Regions from separate parts of the Rhizobium sp. GR12 genome, predicted to be linked through region 2. Evidence: riboswitches for the same ligand, from Rfam matches in the RefSeq annotation. Region 2 holds a riboswitch; the other holds the start of a gene.
The links. Region 2 has a riboswitch for S-adenosylmethionine ahead of QSK43_RS01070 (O-succinylhomoserine sulfhydrylase). Riboswitches for the same ligand answer to the same signal wherever they lie in the genome.

Region 1: it holds a riboswitch for S-adenosylmethionine, as region 2 does, so the genes downstream of both, metA (homoserine O-acetyltransferase MetA) here and QSK43_RS01070 (O-succinylhomoserine sulfhydrylase) in region 2, are expected to answer to the same signal.

The regions. Positions count from the first base shown of each region.
Region 1 covers NZ_JASXTH010000006.1:182,142-190,067, forward strand. The annotation lists gene QSK43_RS12490 (ABC-F family ATP-binding cassette domain-containing protein) at 1-1,105, opposite strand, end outside; gene QSK43_RS12495 (thiamine diphosphokinase) at 1,110-1,763, opposite strand; SAM riboswitch at 1,854-1,930, shown strand; gene metA (homoserine O-acetyltransferase MetA) at 2,014-2,940, shown strand; gene QSK43_RS12505 (aldose epimerase family protein) at 3,016-4,035, shown strand; gene mtgA (monofunctional biosynthetic peptidoglycan transglycosylase) at 4,051-4,797, opposite strand; gene QSK43_RS12515 (polyprenyl synthetase family protein) at 4,933-5,847, shown strand; gene QSK43_RS12520 (OmpA family protein) at 5,881-6,543, opposite strand; gene ispG (flavodoxin-dependent (E)-4-hydroxy-3-methylbut-2-enyl-diphosphate synthase) at 6,610-7,860, opposite strand.
Region 2 covers NZ_JASXTH010000001.1:217,427-225,352, reverse strand. The annotation lists gene QSK43_RS01080 (Hsp33 family molecular chaperone) at 1-370, shown strand, start outside; gene apaG (Co2+/Mg2+ efflux protein ApaG) at 432-824, opposite strand; gene QSK43_RS01070 (O-succinylhomoserine sulfhydrylase) at 1,045-2,229, opposite strand; SAM riboswitch at 2,273-2,351, opposite strand; gene QSK43_RS01065 (2'-deoxycytidine 5'-triphosphate deaminase) at 2,425-3,522, shown strand; tRNA gene QSK43_RS01060 (tRNA-Gly) at 3,580-3,653, shown strand; gene aqpZ (aquaporin Z) at 3,806-4,531, shown strand; gene QSK43_RS01050 (hypothetical protein) at 4,584-4,877, shown strand; gene QSK43_RS01045 (glycosyltransferase family 2 protein) at 5,094-7,031, opposite strand; gene QSK43_RS01040 (transporter substrate-binding domain-containing protein) at 7,202-7,926, shown strand, end outside.

The DNA.
Region 1 (7,926 bases), on a different contig from region 2:
CGGTCAGATAATGAGCGAGCGTATCGTTTGGATTGAGATCCTCACGCTTCTGGTCAAGCGTCGCGATCTCCAGATTGGTGCCGAGCTTCACCGTGCCGCTATCGGGCTGAAGCTGGCCGGTCAGCATCTTCAAAAGCGTGGTCTTGCCGGCACCATTCGGCCCGACAAGACCGATGCAATCGCCGCGATGCACCCGCAGCGAAAACGGTGCGATGATCACGCGCTCGCCGTAAGACTTGGTGATGGCGTCTGCCTCGATGACCAGCTTGCCGGATTCCCGCACCTCCGCAGCCGTCGCCTGCACGCTGCCCTGCGGTCCTTTGTGGCCGCGATAATCCGCGCGCATCGCCTGAAGCTCGCCCACGCGGCGCATGTTGCGCTTGCGTCTCGCGGTCACGCCGTAACGCATCCAGTGTTCTTCGCGCTCGATGGCCTTGCCGAGCTTATGCTGCTCCAGCTCTTCCTCTTCCAGCACCTTGTCGCGCCATTCCTCGAAATGCGCAAAACCGCGGTTGAGACGGCGGGACTGGCCGCGATCCAGCCACACGGTCGAGGTCGAGACCTTCTCCAGAAAACGCCGGTCATGCGAAATCAGCACCAGCGCGCTGCGCGTCTGCTGCAACTCGCCTTCAAGCCATTCGATGGTGGGCAGGTCCAGATGGTTGGTCGGCTCGTCCAGCATCAGAATATCGGGTTCGGGCGCCATGACGCGGGCAAGGGCCGCACGCCGCGCTTCACCGCCGGAAAGACTGTCCGGATGCTCCTGCCCCGTCAAACCGAGATGCTCGAGAAGATAGGTAACACGATAGGCATCGTCGCCAGGCCCGAGCCCCGCTTCTGCATAGGCCTGCACCGTGTCGTAATCGGCGAAATCCGGCGCCTGTTCCAGGTAACGGATGGTGGCGGAAGGGTGACGGAAAACCTCACCCGACTGCGCCTCTACCAGACCGGCGGCGATCTTCATCAGGGTCGACTTGCCCGAGCCGTTGCGCCCGACGAGGCAGATACGGTCGCCCGGTTCCACCTGAAGATTGGCGCCGTCGAGCAGCGGGGTCACGCCGAAGGTCAGCTTGATGTCATCGAGTTTCAAAATTGGGGGTGCCAAGGCGTCAGGCTCCGGTCAGATCATAAGGGCGGGCGAGCACGATGGCTTTGCCGCTTTTCAGCGAGAAATGCACAAGGCCGCCATTCGCGACATTGGAAATAGTGCGGGACGAACCGAAAGCAAGCGCGAAATCACTGAGGGGATAGCGCACATTGCCGATATCGAGCCCCGCAAGGTCGGTAAACCCGGCAACCGAAAACAGCGAACCGGCCGGCAGATCGAGATCAAGCGAACCGGTGAGCAGCGGACGGGCCTCCTCTTCGCCGGAGGTCAGCGTAACCTCCAGACCGCGTTCGGCAAGCGCCACCGCATAAAGAAGGTGTTGCAGCGCATGGTCGCTTCTCGCTCCACCGAGCGCACCGGCAAGCACCAGCGAACGTGCGCCACGGGCAAGAGCCTCCGACACTGCGATCTCGCCATCGGTCACGGCCTTTGCGGCCGGGTAAGGCTGCCGCTCCACATCGGGCCAGGCATCCAGCAGGTCTTTACTGGTGGAATCGAAATCCCCCACCCAAAGCTCCGGCGTAAGGCCAAGCGGTGCCGCATGGCGCATGCCGCCATCGGCCGCGATCACGCGGCTACCCGCAACCGCCGCTTTCAGGCGATCGGTAACGGTGACATCGCCGCCAAGCAGAATGGTGAAGCGTTCTTTATCCATGCCCTGCCTTATCGCACCTCAGCCAAAAATGGAAAGGCAGAAACCCGATGAAATCAGCCGATATTGATTTTCCTCGGCTTCGGGATTATGAAACGCCTCAGTGGTGATTTGCCGACCGGCTTGCAGCCACTTTAAAGAAGTCGCTAAAGGGTCGAGGAAAAAAGGCAATTTCCTGGGACCGGCTGCGATTTCGCTGCCGGTTTTTTTGTTTTCGCAACGTTCTTTACGTCATCCGAAAAGAGAGTTCGACATGCCGATCAAGATTCCCGATACGCTTCCCGCTTACGAAACCCTCATTCATGAGGGCGTGCGGGTCATGACCGAAACGGCGGCCATCCGGCAGGATATCCGCCCGCTCCAGATCGGGCTTCTCAATCTCATGCCGAACAAGATCAAGACGGAAGTACAGATGGCGCGCCTCGTCGGTGCATCGCCGCTGCAGGTGGAATTTTCGCTGATCCGCATCGGCGGACACCGCGCCAAGAATACGCCGGAAGAACACCTTCTATCCTTTTACGAGACCTGGGAAGAAGTACGCCACCGCAAGTTCGACGGTTTCATCATCACCGGCGCGCCCATCGAAATGCTGGACTATGAAGACGTCACCTATTGGCCCGAGATGCAAAAGATTTTCGACTGGACGCAAACCAATGTCCATTCGACGCTGAACGTCTGCTGGGGCGCGATGGCCGCCATCTACCATTTTCACGGCGTGCCGAAATACGAGTTGAAGGAAAAGGCTTTCGGGGTCTATCGCCACCGCAATCTCTGCCCCTCCTCGATCTATCTCAGCGGTTTTTCGGACGATTTTCAGGTTCCGGTCTCGCGCTGGACGGAAGTGCGCCGCGCCGACATCGAAAAACACCCCGAGCTGGAAATCCTGATGGAATCCGAGGAAATGGGCGTGTGTCTGGCGCATGAGAAAAAGGGCAACCGGCTCTATATGTTCAACCATGTCGAATATGATTCGACCTCACTTTCGGATGAATATTTCCGCGACGTGAACGCCGGCGTTCCAATCAAGCTGCCGCATGATTATTTTCCACATAATGACCCGGAACTGGCGCCACTCAACCGCTGGCGCAGCCATGCCCATTTGTTTTTCGGTAACTGGATCAACGAGATATACCAGACGACACCCTATGATCCCCAAGCCATCGGCGAACTGGCCGCTTAAATTGCGGGATTGCGAATTGCCGGAAAATGACGCAACGTCCGCCCGGCAATTCACGAAAATCGGGAGAATGATGGAATGAGCGATGCGGCGGCACGGGAGAATTTCGGTTTCACGGCGACCGGAGAAAAGGTCGAGCGCGTCACCATCTCGAAAGGCGGGCTGACGGCCAAGGTCATCACCTGGGGCGCGGTCATTCAGGATCTGCGCCTTGAGGGCCACCAGCCGCCGCTCGTTCTCGGTTTCGATAAATTCGAGGACTACAAATACTCCTCCTATTTCGGCGCCACCCCCGGCCGCAATGCCAACCGCATCGGTGACGGCAGGTTCTCGATCGACGGACACGAATATCAGCTGGAACTGAACGAAAAAGGCGTCACCCACCTACACGGCGGCAGCGACGGCATGGGCAAACGCAACTGGATGCTGATGGAACATGGCGAAAGCCATGCGGTCCTGCAGATCATCGATCCCGACGGCCGCGCCGGTTACCCCGGCAATTGCACGGTTACCGCCACCTATACGATCCTCGACGGCGGCGTGCTTTCGGTGGTCTATGAAACGGTGACCGACCAACCGACCATCGCCAATGTCTGCCAGCACTCCTATTTCAATCTCGACGGCGCAGATACCGCCCTTGGACATGAGATCAGCATCGCCGCTGACTTTTACCTTCCGACCAACGACAGACAGATACCGACAGGCGAAATTCGTTCCGTCGAAGGCACCGTCTTCGATTTGCGCCAGCCGACGCCGATGCGGCGGGAAGAGGATGGCGAGCAGGTTCTATACGACCATAATTTCTGCCTTTCGCCCGAGCGCCGGGCAAAACGCAAGGTCGCCCGCGCCTATTCACCAGCCTCCGGTATCGCCCTTGAGGTTCACACGACAGAGCCCGGCGTGCAGCTCTACTCGGCCTTCAAGCTGGACGTTCCCGTTCCGGGCCTCGATGGCCGCCACTATGGCCCGTTCGCCGGTTTTTGTCTGGAAACGCAGATATGGCCGGACGCCGTCAATCACCCCGATTTCCCATATGCGATCCTGCGTCCCGGCGAGACCCTGCGTCAGGAAACCGACTATATTTTCAAAAAAGGCTGAGGCCGTAGGCAGATATCAGTCAAGCACGCAGCCGACATAGCCGCCGGAGGCGCGTGCACGCCGTTCGATAAGACCAGCGAGACGTTGGAGACCGCGTCCCGGCTTGCTGGCGACACGGTCAATGGGATTGGGCAGGGAAACGGCAAGCAGCGCCGCCTGACGGGAACTGAGTTTTGCAGCCGGCACCTTGAAGTGGTGCTGCGCGGCGGCTTCGATGCCGTAAATGCCCGGTCCCCATTCGGCAACGTTGAGATAAATCTCCATCATCCGCTTCTTGGACCAGATGAAATCCGCCGCGACCGCCAGCGGCAACTCCAGCCCCTTGCGCAAGAACGAGCGGCCATTCCATAAAAACAGATTCTTGGCCGTCTGCATCGGTATGGTGCTAGCGCCACGGGTGGAGGCCCCCTCCAGCGCATTGCTGACGACGGACTGCATCTGGTTCCAGTCGACGCCGCCATGGAAACAGAATTGCCCGTCTTCGGACATCATCACGGATTGCACAAGGCGCGGAGAAATATCCTCGAGCGGCACCCAGCGGCGGTCATAGCCCTGCAAGGTCACCAGATCGGCAAGCATCAGCGTCGAGACAGGCCGAAAAAATGGCAACGCATAAACCGGGATCAGCAGATAGGGCAGGATCAGCAATGCCAGCAAGGTCATGATGATACGCTTTGCCAACGTGCGAAAATCCACCTTCGGACTGCTCCGGTCTTCCGCCAGCACGGCGTAATCTGCGTCGCTTTCAGGCGTACTGCTCAATATTCGTCAAAGCCCCGCACCAATCGAAGCCTTTCATATTCCATTGCCGCCTTCAAGGCGAGTCCGGTCAAGCAGTTGCACCTGGGAATCACGAAAAGGTTGCCTGCATTCGTGCGGCATGCCAAAGAGCGCGGCATGGACGCTCAGATGACGAATTTCGAAACGAGGCTGCGCGACAACGCGGCAAAGACCGAATCCCTGCTTGCCCGCCTGCTGTCCGCAGAAGCGCGTGTGGACGAGATCACGCGTCCGCAAAACCTGCTCGACGCCATGCGCCATGGTGTGCTGAACGGCGGCAAACGCCTGCGTCCGTTCCTTGTCATCGAAAGTGCCGCCCTTCTGGGCGGAGACGCCGAAGCCGCCCATTATGTCGGCGCTGCGCTGGAATGCCTTCATTGTTATTCGCTGGTGCACGACGATCTGCCGGCGATGGACGACGACGACCTGCGCCGTGGCCAGCCGACGGTACACCGCAAATTTGATGAAGCAACCGCCATTCTCGCCGGTGATAGCCTGCTGACGCTCGCGTTCGATATCATCGCATCGGATGAAAATCCGCTCCCGGTAGATCGCAAGGCCGCACTCGTGCTGGCGCTTGCCCGCGCGGCGGGCATTGGCGGCATGGCGGGCGGGCAGGCGCTCGATCTCGCTGCGGAAAAGAAGACGCCGGATGAGACCGGCATTGTTACATTGCAGGCTATGAAAACCGGCGCTCTGCTGCGTTTCGCCTGCGAGGCGGGTGCGATCATCGCCGGCAGCGACGTTTCCGAACGGCAAAGACTTCGTCTCTTCGGTGAAAAGATCGGCCTCGCCTTCCAGCTTGCCGACGATCTTCTGGACCTGACGGCCGACGCCGCCACCATGGGCAAGGCGACCGGCAAGGATGCCGCACGCGGCAAGGGAACGCTGGTGGCGTTGCGCGGCGAAGGCTGGGCACGCGGCAAGCTTCAGGAGCAGGTGACGGAAGCCACCGAACTTCTGACCCCCTATGGCGAAAAGGCCGCGATACTGATCGCGGCCGCAAGATTTATCGCCGAACGGAAAAGCTGAGCCGGTTTCCCGGCTCATCGTTTTTCAGCCTGATCAGCCCTTGAGCGGCGAAATCAACACTTCAACACGGCGGTTCTGCGCACGGCCATCAGATGAGCCATTCGAGGCGATCGGCTGCGAGGCACCGAAGCCGAGCGTCGAAATACGGCGCTGATCGACGCCGCGTGCGCCGAGATAGTTTGCAACAGACGCCGCACGACGCTCGGAAAGCGCCTGGTTATGCTGCTGGCTGCCGGTGGAATCGGTATGGCCATTGATGTCGATCAGCGTGCGGTTGAACTTGTTCAGCACGATGCCGACGGAATCAAGCGTCTGATAGAACGGCGGAATAACCTGATCCTGATCCGTCGCGAAGGTGATGTTCGATGGCATGTTGAGAACGATGCTATCGCCACGGCGGCTGACGGAAACGCCGGTTCCCTGAAGCTGGGCGCGAAGCTCGGACTCCTGGCCATCCATATAGTTGCCGATGGCGCCACCGGCGAGCGCACCAACGCCGGCACCGATGAGCGCGGCGTTGCGGCGACCGACCGGCGAGCCGCCGACAGCCAGACCACCGAGGGCGCCGACGACAGCGCCGATACCAGCGCCACCGGCCGTGTTCGACATCTTCTGCTCACCCGTATAGGGATCGGTCGTGGTGCAGGCGGAAAGATAGGTCCCGCAAAGGGCAACGATCGCGATTTTTTTGATCATGTGTTTTGGTGCTCCGAAAGGTTCAGGCGGTATGACAGTGGAATTCCGGCATTTTCACGGTAGTTTTTACTCCGCCGCGTCTTTCCGGCCAAAACGCTTTTCGATGTAATCGATCACAAGCGCTTCAAAATCGGCGGCGATGTTGGGACCACGCAGGGTAAGCGCCTTCTCTCCATCGATGAAGATCGGTGCGGCTGGGCTTTCGCCGGTGCCAGGCAGCGAAATGCCGATATCGGCATGTTTGCTTTCGCCGGGGCCATTCACGATGCAGCCCATGACGGCAACATTGAGCGCCTCGACGCCGGGATATTTTTCACGCCAGAGCGGCATGTTCTTGCGAATGTCGTTCTGGATGTTCTGGGCAAGTTCCTGAAAAACGGTGGACGTGGTGCGTCCGCAGCCGGGACATGCCGCAACGACCGGAATGAACTGGCGAAAACCCATGACCTGCAGCAATTCCTGCGCCACCTGCACCTCGCGGGTGCGGTCTCCGTTCGGCTCCGGTGTCAGCGACACGCGGATCGTGTCGCCGATGCCGTGCTGCAACACGTAGCCCATGGCGGCAGATGATGCGACGATGCCCTTGGAACCCATGCCGGCCTCGGTAAGACCAAGATGCAATGCGTGGTTGGAGCGTTCCGACAGCATCGAATAAACCGCGATCAGGTCCTGCACCTGGCTGACCTTGGCAGACAGGATGATGCGGTTGCGCGGCAGGCCGATCTCTTCGGCAAGCTCGGCGGAAATCAGTGCCGACTGGACGATGGCCTCGCGGGTGACTTGGCGGGCGGAGAGCGGAAAACCCTGCTCCTTATTCTTGTCCATCAGCGTCGTCAGCAATTCCTGATCGAGCGACCCCCAGTTGACGCCGATGCGAACCGGCTTGTCATAACGGATCGCCATTTCAACGATCTCGCCGAACTGCTTGTCCTTCTTGTCCTTGAAGCCGACATTGCCCGGATTGATGCGGTATTTCGCCAGCGCCTCGGCACAGGCCGGATGATCGGCCAGAAGCTTGTGGCCGATATAGTGGAAATCGCCGATCAGCGGCACATCCATGCCAAGGCGCAGCAGCCGCTCGCGGATTTTCGGCACGGCGGCAGCGCTCTCGTCGCGGTCGACGGTAATGCGCACGATTTCCGAACCGGCCTGGAAGAGGGCCGCCACCTGCTGAACGGTGGCGTCAATATCCGCCGTGTCGGTATTGGTCATCGATTGCACGACGACAGGCGCGCCGCCACCCACGATGACGCCGCCCACGTCGACGGCGACGGATGCGCGGCGGGGCTTTGGATCATAATCGGCGTGTGACGTCATGGCGGTCTCTGGAGCTTGCGGCAAGGTCTGGTAATTGAGGTGAAACAAGGGGGCCTGCTTGTCAAC
Region 2 (7,926 bases):
CGAGCGTCTGCGCATGCGCGACCTTCACGGTGGTGATGGTGATGAGGGCGATTATGAAGTCGGGGAAGACGATGCCTGGACCGAAGCGGTAACGCTGCTGAACACGGTGGATACCGACGAACTGACCGATCCGCAGGTGCCGGTGGAGCGTCTCCTCTACAGGCTTTTCCATGAGAGCGGCGTGCGCATCTACGATCCGCAGATCATTTTCGACCGCTGCAGCTGCTCGCGGGAGAAAATCAAGGATGTTCTCTCCGGTTTCACCGCCGAAGAGATCAAGGCAAGCGAGGAAGACGGTGCGATTGCCGTGACCTGTGAGTTTTGCTCGACGACCTATCGTTACGATATCAGCGAGTTTGACAACGTCTGAAACGCTGTGACTGGCGAGGCCGCGCTTTTGAACAGCGCGGCTCCGCATCGGTGCGTCTGCATCAATTCAGGACCCGCAACAGGCCGGGCGAATCCAGAGAGAAGGCGGGTATGGTGACGTTGAACACCTCGCCTTTGTCCGTTTCCATTTCATAATGGCCGAACATCAGGCCCGACGGTGTATCCAGCGGGCAGCCGGATGAATATTCGTAACTGTCACCGGGGTTCAGGTGCGGTTTCTCGCCGACGACGCCCGGTCCGTAGACCTCGTCCACCTGTCCGTTCTGGTCGGTAATATGCCAATAGCGATTGACGAGCGTTATCGGAACATCGGAATTGTTCGAGATCACGACTTTATAGCCCCAGACGTAACGGTCGTCATCCGGGTCGGATTGTTCTTCGAGATAATACGGATCGACCGTTACCTCGATATCCCTTGTCAGAGCACGATACATACGCGCCACACCTCGATATTATGCCTGCCGCCATTATCCTACACTACAGGTTCTGGCTATCGTCAAGAAAATGAACGACTTAACGGGCAGGAGGCATCTTCTGTTGCGCCGTTTTCCACCGTTAGGGATAACGGTAAAGGTAAATATTGGTTGCCTGACACCAGGGGCTTTGCCACGGCCCGACGTGAAGAGGGGCCGTAGCGATGTGTCGATTGAATTCTCAGGCGGAAACGGCCGCCAGAGCCTTCGCCATATCCTCCAGCAGATCGTCCGTATCCTCGATGCCGCAGGAAAGGCGCAAGGTGCCGCCGGAAATGCCGAGTTCGGCGCGTGCCTCGTCGGTCAGGTTCTTGTGCGTCGTGGTGCCGGGGTGGGTAATGAGGCTCTTTGCGTCACCCAGATTGTTGGAGATCTTCACGATGTCCAGCGCGTTCTGCAACGCGAAGGCCGCATCCTTGCCGCCCTTCAATTCGAAAGCGACGAGCGTCGAACCGCCGGTCATCTGCCGCGCGATGATGTCTGCCTGCGGGTGATCGGCGCGGCCGGGATAGATGACCTTGCCGACCTTGCCGCTGTCGGCGAGGAAATCGGCGATCTTTGCGGCATTGGCCGTCTGCTGCTTCACGCGCAGCGGCAGGGTCTCGATGCCTTTCAGAAGCGTCCAGGCGTTGAACGGCGACATGGCCGGGCCGGTGTGGCGGAAATAATCCTGCAACTCTTCCTCGATCCACTTCTTGTCGGAAAGGATCACGCCGCCAAGGCAACGGCCCTGACCGTCAATATGCTTCGTTGCCGAATAAACGACGATATGGGCGCCGAGTTCGAGCGGCTTCTGGAACAGCGGTGTCGCGAAAACATTGTCGACCACCAGCTTCGCGCCGATCTGGTCGGCGAGCTTCGCCACGCCGGCAATGTCCACCACTTCCAGCGTCGGGTTGGTCGGGCTTTCGAGGAAAAACAGCTTAGTGTTCGGCTGGATCGCCTTTTCCCAGTTTTCGAGATCGCGCCCGTCAATCAGCGTGCATTCGATGCCATATTTAGGTGCGAGCGTCTCGACCACCCAGCGGCAGGAGCCGAAGAGGGCGCGTGCAGCGACGATATGGTCGCCCGCGCGCAGTTGGCACATGATGGCGGCGGTGACGGCGGCCATGCCGGAGGCAAGCGCCCGGGCGTCTTCCGCACCTTCCAGCAGGCACATGCGCTTTTCAAACATGTCATTGGTCGGGCTGGCATAGCGTGCATAGATGAAGCCATCCGTTTCGCCCTTGAAGCGCGCTTCGGCGGCTTCGGAGTTTTCGTAGACGAAACCCTGGGTCAGATAGATTGCTTCCGACGTTTCACCATAGGGTGAGCGTAGCGTACCGCCGTGAACGAGCTGGGTTGCCGGGCGCCATTTATTGCTCATGTGATCACCTTCAAAACAAAAAAACCGGCCGCAAAAGCAGACCGGTTCCTAGCACCCGGTCTTTTTAGCCACTTGTTTAACGTGGCTGCAAGCCGACCGGCCAAATCACCACGGGATAAGCTTGCCATACTGCCGTTACCGGCTTGCGTCAATGCTTTCCTTTTGGTTTTGTCGCCGTAAAAAGGAATGATGACCATGACCAGAACCACGGGCATTTTGGCGGACGGCGCTATCAGGGCGCTGTTTGCGGGCGGCAAGCTGAAAAGCGAGGCCGATCTCGATGCTGATCAGGTGCAGCCAGCCAGCCTCGATCTGCGGCTGGGCTCGAAGGCCTATCGCGTTCGCGCCAGCTTCATGCCCGGTCCCGGAACCCGCGTCATCGACAAGCTCAACCGCTTCAGCCTGCACGAGGTGGATCTGAGTGAGGGCGCGGTGCTGGAAACCGGTTGCGTCTACATCGTGCCCCTGATGGAAAGCCTGGAATTGCCGGCCGAAATGTCGGCCTCGGCCAATCCGAAAAGCTCGACGGGGCGGCTTGATATCTTCACCCGCGTCATGACCGACAATGCGCAGGAATTCGACAAGATACCGGCGGGTTATGCTGGCCCGCTCTATCTGGAAATCAGCCCGCGCACCTTCCCCGTCGTCGTGCGTCGCGGCTCGCGCCTGTCGCAGATCCGCTTTCGCATCGGCCATTCGCTGCTCAACGAAAGCGAGCTTCTGAAATTGCACGAGAGGGAAACGCTGGTCGCCAGCGAAACCCCGAATGTGACCGGCGGCGGCATCGCGCTTTCCATCGACCTCAAGGGTTTCGGCGAGAACGGGCTGATCGGCTATCGCGGTAAACACCACACGGCGGTAGTGGATGTCGACAAGAAGGCCCAGCACGACGTTCTCGATTTCTGGGAGCCGCTCCATGCGCGCGGCCGCGCCGAACTGATCCTCGATCCGGATGAGTTCTACATCCTTGTCTCACGCGAGGCCGTACACGTGCCCCCGTCTTATGCGGCGGAAATGACCCCTTTCGACCCGCTGGTGGGCGAGTTCCGTGTGCATTATGCCGGCTTTTTCGATCCCGGTTTTGGCCACGCACAGGCGGGCGGCACCGGCAGCCGCGCCGTGCTTGAAGTGCGCAGCCACGAAGTGCCCTTCATCCTCGAACATGGCCAGATCGTTGGCCGGCTGGTTTACGAACACATGCTGCAAAAGCCGGAAGGCCTCTACGGCAGCGGCCTCGGCTCCAATTATCAGGCGCAGGGGCTGAAGCTGTCCAAGCATTTTCGACCCGCATAATGACCTTGTCGGATGCTTGACACCCGCCGCAAACTGTCGGATGTCTTAGCTTCAGGCGCGGGTGTAGCTCAATGGTAGAGCAGCAGCTTCCCAAGCTGAATACGAGGGTTCGATTCCCTTCACCCGCTCCAGTTTTCAAGACAGCCGAAAGCCTTCCTGATTAGCAAGAAAGCATGGCCGCAGCCGCCTGTATATGGGTGTCCGGGCGCCTACACGATTTATCTTGACTACGATTTAATTGCACGTAATAGTTGATGCAGTCGTAGCATTTGGGGATGGTGTTATGAGTCGCAAGCTTCTTTCGGAATTTCTTGGTACGTTCTGGCTCGTGTTCGGAGGTTGCGGCAGTGCGGTTTTCGCCGCCGCTTTTCCAGAACTCGGCATTGGCTTTCTCGGTGTCGCTTTCGCCTTCGGTCTCACGGTTCTGACCATGGCCTATGCGGTCGGGGGCATTTCGGGCGGTCATTTCAATCCGGCCGTTTCCGTCGGTCTGTCCGTTGCCGGCAAATTCCCGGCATCGAACCTCGTTCCTTATATAGTGGCGCAGGTTCTGGGGGCTGCCGTCGCGGCGGGCGCGCTTTATGTCATCGTCACCGGTAAGGCGGGGGCCGAAATTGGCGGTTTCGCCGCCAATGGTTACGGCGAACATTCGCCGGGCGGATACTCCCTCGTCTCGGCGCTGCTGATCGAGGTCATCTTGACGGCATTTTTCCTGATCATCATTCTGGGGTCGACACATGGCAGGGTTCCAGCCGGCTTTGCGCCGATTGCCATCGGCCTTGCCCTTACCCTTATTCATCTGATCTCCATTCCGGTCACCAACACTTCCGTCAATCCAGCCCGCTCGACGGGACAGGCATTGTTCGTTGGTGGATGGGCGCTGCAACAGCTCTGGCTGTTCTGGCTTGCTCCAATCCTCGGCGGTGCTATCGGCGCCGTGGTCTGGAAAGTTTTTGGCGAGGAAGAGAAAGTCGGCCACGCCGGTTCTGTCCAGCCCGCTCAGACATAAATGGGAAGCTTTGTTTCCCCGAATGGTCGGGGAAACCAGTGAGGAGGATGACATGGATCTTACTTCGATATTGACCCAAATTGTCGGTGGTGCGATTGGCGGTACGGCCGGCGGAAAAATACTGAAGGATTCCGATCTCGGCTCGCTCGGCAACCTGATTGCGGGCGCCGTTGGCGGCATCGGCGGAGGAAGCGTGCTCGGATCGCTGCTGGGGGCAGGTGGAACTGCGGCAGCCGGCGGCATGGATATCGGCGCTCTTGCCGGCCAGCTCGTTGGCGGTGGCATCGGTGGCCTGATCGTCCAGGTCGTCGTCGGCCTGATCAAGAACAAGCTCGTCGCCAAATAAAGTTGTTCAGTCGCTGTTGTGATGAAGCGATAGACCTTGCCGGAGGAGGAACCTCGTTCGGCAGGGTGTTTTGGTTTATGCTGCATCTATAGGCGAGCCCCGCCGTAACCCGAAACCGTTTGCAAAAAGCAACAGCGCAAGCTGAAAACGGTGAGGCGCGTCCTGTGTCGCGAAAAGAAGCGCTGGGAACGCGCCTCTTTAATTGCCTATGTCTTCTCAGGTCGTGTTTCTGACGACCGGCATATGGGGTGTCTTGTTCCAGACGAAGGGCCTGGTTTTCAACTCCGCCACAGCGCGCCACGCCGCGACTGACAACATCAGCCAGTAAAGCGGGATCGCCAACCAGCGCTGTCCGATCTGTTGTTTCTCGTAAGGTATCATCCTGTTTCGGCCCATCAGCACGAAGATGGCGTAGCTTCCGAAAATATTCAGCGTATCGATGAAAAACAGAAGGCCCTGCCAGGAAAGCAGCATACCCGCGCCATTTTCGCTGATCGTCATGACCATGAAGGTGAAGGAAACGAACAGCAAGGGATGGGCCAGCGACGACAGAAGCATGCCGCCGATCAGCAGCTGGAAGACGAGATAGGCGACCCAGCCCATGTGGCGCGCGGTTGTAAAGGGCGCGCGGGTCATCACCAGCCAGCTCTGCAGCCAGCCCTTGTACCAGCGTGCGCGCTGGTTCAGCCAGACAGGAAGCGAGGTTGGCGCGTCCTCCAGTGTCTGTCGCCGGATGACGCCGCAGCGATAACCGAGCCTGTGCAGCCTGAGGCCTATATCGGCGTCTTCCGTGACATTGTAAGGGTCCCAGGCACCGGCCCGGCGCAATACGGCGGTTCGGAAATGATTGGAGGTGCCGCCAAGCGGCAGCGGCAGCCGGTGTGCGGCGAGAACGGGCAGCATGCAGCGGAAGAGGCCGGAATATTCCAGTGCGAAACAGGCGCTGAGCCAGGAGGAGCGAGCATTGCTGATGATAAGCGGAGCCTGCAGGCAGGCCACGTCGTCCGGTTGATCATGGAAGGTGGCGTAGGCTTCGCGTAGTTGTTGTGGATGGGGGCGGTCTTCGGCGTCGTAAACGGCAACGAACGCACCACGCGCGCCGGAGAGCGCGTAGGTCAGGGCCTTCGGTTTGGTGCGGGGCAGGGACGGCGGCACCCTGACGATTTCGATATGCGGACCGGGGTTTGTCCGCAGGATAGCCTCGATCGTCGCTTCGTCATCGGCCTCGCAGACGAGCTTGATGTCGAGCCGAGATTTGGGCCAGTCCAGCCGCTCCAGCGCATTGACAAGTTGCGCGACGATGGCCTCTTCGCGATAAAGCGCCACGAGAACGGTGTAGACAGGCAGCTCCCCGTCCTGCTGGAGCGGAGCGATGGTTTTTACATCGTTTTCTCTGGGCGAGTGGACGAGTGCAAACAACCTGAAAAGCAGGGTTGAGAGATAAAGCATCGTCAGGGTGACATGAATATAAGCCAGAGCCGCCTGCGTATAAAACAGCAGCGACAGAACGAGCAGGGTAACGAGAACGCCGCTCACAAAACCCTGCTCACCGTGCAGCGTGATCCTGGCGGAATGCTGCGGCGTGGTGTTGAAAAGCTGCTGGCGCGTTTCCCGGCAGCGGCGTGTCTCACCCGCCTTCCAGATGGCGTTGCGCATGGCCTGCGGTGTGGTCACGGCAAGTTCGTCGAAAAGATGCGGATGTTGATCGAGCATGCTCTTCAGCAATTCCATCCGCCCCAGTTCCGGCACGATCAGAAGTGCTGGTTTGTTGTTTGATGGTATCAGCCGAAGGATCCGTGGTTCGGCAAGCTGCGTATCCAGATGGTTTATGTCCGCCACCCGTTCCGGATTGATTTCCGGGAGAAACGGCAATCGCAGAAATCTGGCAAAAGCACCGAAATATGCATCCGTCTCGACAAGGCCGCTTGCCAGCAACTCCTCTTCCACCGTCGAGCCGTTTTCGAGGGCCTGTTCTTCGAATGTGCTGATATAGGGCTTGCCGAATCCGAGCGACGAAAGAAAGCGCGCCGCTCCTGTTTCGTCCCCTTCGGGAAAGCTCCAGGGCGGATTGTCGTCCCTCAGCGAAAACGGAATTTTTCGTTTCGCCGGCGTCGTGCGAAACGATTCTCGTGTATAATGGCTAAAATAATCCATGCATCGCCGCCGTCGTCATGGTAACGCCCAACTTCCTGCTGTGGACAGTATAGATGAGAATGACGAATGTAACGCGAAATATAAGTCTTGCATTTACTTTAGCTATCGCTTTACAATTTGTTGGTATTTTTGGAAAACTTCATGCGGAAGGCCTGTCGGACGGAGGCCGCATGCCGGTGCTGTTCGACGCGCAGGAGCGGTTTCCGGGCGGTGATCTTTCTTCCGTCCCCCGGGTCAGGTTTCTGATGTCGGTCGATTTTCCGCCATTCAATTTTACCGATCAGGAAGGCCGGCTTGCGGGTTTCCATGTCGATCTGGTGCGTGAAATCTGCTCCCAGCTGAAGATAGAAAGCAAATGTCAGGTGCAGGCGCTGCCGTTTGACGAGCTGGAGGCGGCCCTGGAAATGGGAGAGGGCGAAGCGGTGATTTCTGGCCTCGCCACCACGGCCGATCTGCGCAAGAGTTTCACCTTCTCGCGTCCCTATTTGTTGTTACCCGCCCGTCTTGCCGTCAACAAGGCGGCGAAATTCACCGGCTCCGGTGCCGACGCCCTGTCGGGAAAGAAGGTGGGCGCGGTCACAGGCTCACGGCACGAACAGATGCTCAAGGCGTTTTTTCCGAAAGCGACGACTGAAGGTTTTAATGGGTATGAACCCATGTATGAAGCGCTGAAGACAGGCAAGGTAGACGCCATTTTCGCCGATGGCCTGCGCCTGCCTTTCTGGGTTTCAGGAAGCACGTCCGAAGGCTGCTGCGCAATTTTCGGCGGCCCTTACATGTCCGACAGATTTCTGGGCGAAGGCCTTTCCATTATGGCTGTGGATCCGGATAACGTGCTTGTGCCGGCCTTCGATCAGGCCTTGGCAGCACTTTCCCGCAACGGCCGGCTGGAGGA